DNA from 2 places in the Vibrio sp. 03_296 genome. Region 1 is predicted to be linked to the other one. Evidence: riboswitches for the same ligand, from Rfam matches in the RefSeq annotation. Region 1 holds a riboswitch; the other holds the start of a gene.
The links. A riboswitch is a leader RNA that binds a small molecule or an ion and turns the genes downstream of it on or off. The one in region 1 is predicted to bind thiamine pyrophosphate.
Positions count from the first base shown of each region.

Region 1 (2,185 bases):
AGATTCTTGCACATACTCTAATGAACACGATGTTTGTCGCACAGTCACATCGACAAGATGTTGTCGTTCATCTGGTTTTAGAGAGTACCAAAGACTTTTCGCGTACAATTACCATTCACTCTAACGAAGTCTCAAACGTGGGTGGCTTCCACGAGGCAAACTTGTTGAACATTGTTGTTCGTGCGCTTGATGCTTCTACGGGTATGGGCAAAGAAGAATTAAGAAATGTCGAACCAGGTGTGACCGTTCGTACAATTAGCTTTGAACGATTGGTCCAGCAGTTGGCTGAAGACCATCAGCTATATATGTTGGAAAAGAAAGGCGAGTTTGTTCGCGACATTAAGTTTGCCGCCAATCCTTGTTTTTTACTTACTGACCATATTCCGATGCCAAAGAAAACTTTTAACAGTCTGAAGCGTCTCGGAACGCAAAACATTAGCCTTGGCCCTAAAATGTTGTTTGCCTCCCAATGCGTCACTCTGATTCAAAATGAATTGGATCTGCAGGAATAAATGCGAAGGGCTCATTAGAGCCCTTTTTCTTGCTCAAAATTCATCATTGGCGTTCTCTATCCCAATCAAGACGTAGATAACACTCCAAGTGTCTTTGTTCCCTTGAATACTCGCTTGCGTCGAGTTCAATTACTGATATCATTTTTGCCAACATAGTCGGGGAGCCTTATCGGCTGAGATCGCTACGCGAGACCCGTTGAACCTGATTCAGTTAATACTGACGTAGGGAACTATTACGCGCATATCGCTTTCTGCTTTATGCGTTGGTATACCAATATAGTTGGTAATATTGTTGGTATAGACAGTTCCTGTACGTCTTGTTCTAGGATACAAGATGCTACTTACTTCAACTACTCAATCTCTTATTCCATGCGTTCTCACCATTGCCGGTTCTGATAGTGGGGGTGGAGCAGGTATACAAGCCGATATAAAAGCCATTTCAGCCACGGGCAGTTACGCAAGCTCAGTGATCACTGCCATCACCGCGCAAAATACGATGGGCGTTAATGCCGTATTTCCGATCCCTACCGAGTTTGTTGCAGCGCAGCTAGATGCCGTTTTCAGCGATCTCAATATTCAAGCGGTTAAAATTGGTATGCTTGCAGACCGTCATATTATTCGATTGGTTGCCGAAAAAATTCGCCAATATTCGCCAGCGAAAGTGGTACTCGACCCCGTGATGATCTCCACCAGCGGCCAGGCGTTATTACAACCAGATGCGATCGCCGCATTGAAAGAGTACTTGATTCCACTGGCAGATATCGTGACGCCGAATATCCCTGAATATGTGGCGCTCACCGGAATGCCCATCCCTAACACTGAACATGAGATGATCTCGAGCGTCGAAAGTTTAAAAGCGCTGAACTGCCCTGCCATCTTATTAAAAGGCGGGCATTTGTATAATGAGTCCCACAGTAGCGATCTTTTGATCACGCCACAGTTTTGTGAATTCATCCGTAGCAAACGCCACTCTACACGCAACACCCACGGTACTGGCTGCACGTTATCTTCAGCCATCGCGTCTTATTTGGCTCAAGGTCATCGCTTACACAAGGCTGTCTTTTTGGCCAAGCAATACATATCACAGGCGATCGCTCATGCCGATGAGCTATCCGTTGGTCAAGGTCATGGCCCCGTCAATCACTTCTTTGCAGGACACATGCACGTCCGCTAGAAAAGTCCTCCATCGTCATCTTTTGCTCGGGAGTAAGTGCTGTCCCATGGCCTACAGCGCTACCGAGCTGAGAACCCATCTCGAAATAATTGACAGATGCTTGATACTTTCATCTTGCACACTCACCTATAATGGCGGTTTTTCTTCACAAGCTTTCTCGATGAAAACAGTATTCACACCAAAACGTTACTCACTAGTCGCTCTTTCGTGTTTCGCAGCTTTGCTGACTTTAGTTACTTGGTTTGCCTCAGGTATTGAATTGAGGTCTCCTGTACCAGATTTTCTTGGTCTCACTTTTACCCTAGTGACCGATTCCGCTGGCAGTAAAGGCTTTGCTATTACACTGGTCGCTTTAAGCTTGCTGGTTTTACGTAAACACTCTGGACGATATTTTGTTGTGGGTCGATTTGCTGTACTAGCACTTATGCTGGTTTTAAGTTTTGCTGGAAAAACGGGATTAAAGAAACTCACAGAGTCACCCCGCCCCTACACCGAATGG
Region 1 covers NZ_NPKW01000091.1:4,859-7,043, reverse strand. The annotation lists gene trmY (tRNA (pseudouridine(54)-N(1))-methyltransferase TrmY) at 1-512, shown strand, start outside; TPP riboswitch at 660-758, shown strand; gene thiD (bifunctional hydroxymethylpyrimidine kinase/phosphomethylpyrimidine kinase) at 847-1,686, shown strand; gene CIK04_RS11555 (phosphatase PAP2 family protein) at 1,847-2,185, shown strand, end outside.

Region 2 (2,185 bases), on a different contig from region 1:
ATCGCGGTACTGGAGCCACGCTCAGCCACCATGAAACGTGGTGTTCACAAAGAGACTTTGGCGGCTTCACTCAAGCAGGCGGATGAAGTGTTCCTTTACCAACCAGAGTCAATTGCTTGGTCGGTGCAGGACGTGGCGGCTCAATGTCAGCAACCCGCATTCACCAGTGATAACATTGACCAGTTTGTGGCGAACATTGCGCAGCGCGCCGAGGCAGGAACACAGATTTTGGTCATGAGCAATGGCGGTTTTGAGGGTATTCACGGTAAATTACTGACCGCTTTAGAGAAATCAACGCGCTAGAAAATACATACATTAGATGAGCATGAGAAACCAAGAAAAATCGATCACGTTAGCCTTTACTGGCGCCTCTGGCGCGCCTTATGGGCTACGTTTATTACAGCAATTACTGGCGGCAGACTACCGTGTCTACCTGCTGATCTCTTCTGCGGCAAGAGTGGTGTTGGCTACCGAGCATGGTCTCAAACTGCCAGCCAATCCTGACGCCGCGCAGCAAGCGCTAGTGAAGCATCTGGGTTGTCCTGCCGACAAGCTGGTGGTATGCGGTAAAGACGATTGGTTCTCGCCAGTGGCTTCTGGCTCGGCCGCACCGAAGCAGATGGTGGTTTGCCCTTGCTCGGCAGGGAGTGTAGCGGCGATTGCTCATGGCATGTCAGACAATTTAATTGAGCGTGCCGCTGATGTGGTGATGAAAGAGCGTGGCCAATTGATTTTGGTGGTGCGTGAAACGCCCTTTTCGACCTTGCATCTTGAAAACATGCACAAGCTTTCGCAGTTAGGTGTCACTATCATGCCCGCCGCGCCGGGTTTCTATCATCAACCTCAGTCGATAGACGATCTGATTGATTTTATGGTCGCGCGTATCTTGGATCATCTCGGCATTGAACAGGTTTTGGTGCCGCGTTGGGGATACGATCATCGCAATGATGGTGACTCTGTATAGCCAAGCGAAGGCATTCCGATTACAATCCGAAACACTCATCGGGGAGCTTATCTGTTTGCACATTGGTGCATTACAGAGGCTGAGATTAGGCCTGTGCCTAGGACCCGTAAACCTGAACCAGATAATGCTGGCGTAGGAATTGAGTCGGGATTAATTTGTAAGGACGATTAACACCTACCTCAAGCCTGTGCCGCTCAACTCATGTCAAATGGAGAGCGAGCCGTGAAACACACTCTAAACCTGATAGCCCTAGCGTCAATCACTTCAATGATGGGCATCTCTTCTTCTGCACTTGCGGCGGATAAAACCTTAACCATTTACACCTACGATTCTTTTGCCTCCGATTGGGGCCCAGGCCCGACGGTCGAAAAAGCATTTGAAGCGCAGTGTGGCTGCGATGTGAATTTTGTCGCGCTGGACGATGGGGTATCGATTCTCAACCGCTTGCGTTTAGAAGGCAGTAATACCAAAGCGGATATTGTTTTAGGTTTGGACAATAATTTGATGGCAGAAGCCAAAGCCACAGGCTTACTTGCACCACATCAAGTGAACACCCAAGCGCTTTCGTTACCAAATGGTTGGGCTGACGACACGTTTATTCCTTACGACTACGGTTACTTTGCGTTTGTTTACAACAAAGACAAACTGGCGAATCCACCAAAAAGCTTAAAAGAGCTGGTGGAATCACGTGATGATCTGAAAGTCATCTACCAAGACCCTCGCACTTCTACGCCCGGTCAAGGTTTGATGCTGTGGATGAAGTCGGTGTATGGCGATGACGTGACGGGCGCATGGCAGCAACTGGCGAAGAAAACCGTGACGGTCACGAAAGGTTGGTCGGAAGCGTACTCGATGTTCCTCAAAGGGGAATCGGATATGGTGCTCTCTTACACTACCTCACCAGCGTACCACCTGATTGCTGAAAATGACGCACAATTTGCAGCGGCAGATTTTAGCGAAGGTCACTACATGCAAGTGGAAGTCGCAGCAAAAGTGAAAAGCAGCTCAAATCAAGCGTTAGCCGATCAGTTTATGCGTTTCATTTTAAGTGATGAGTTCCAAGGGGCAATGCCTACGGGCAACTGGATGTACCCAGTGACCAACGTGACGCTGCCAGAGGGCTACGGCAGTTTAACGGTGCCTGAGAAGGCATTGAGTTTCAGTGCAGAAGAGGTGGCGAAGCAGCGTAAAGCTTGGATTCGCGAATGGCAAAGCGCGTTG
Region 2 covers NZ_NPKW01000115.1:3,165-5,349, forward strand. The annotation lists gene mpl (UDP-N-acetylmuramate:L-alanyl-gamma-D-glutamyl-meso-diaminopimelate ligase) at 1-303, shown strand, start outside; gene CIK04_RS13955 (flavin prenyltransferase UbiX) at 320-964, shown strand; TPP riboswitch at 994-1,120, shown strand; gene thiB (thiamine ABC transporter substrate binding subunit) at 1,187-2,185, shown strand, end outside.
Region 2: linked by a shared signal. The riboswitch ahead of thiB (thiamine ABC transporter substrate binding subunit) and the one ahead of thiD (bifunctional hydroxymethylpyrimidine kinase/phosphomethylpyrimidine kinase) in region 1 are both predicted to bind thiamine pyrophosphate.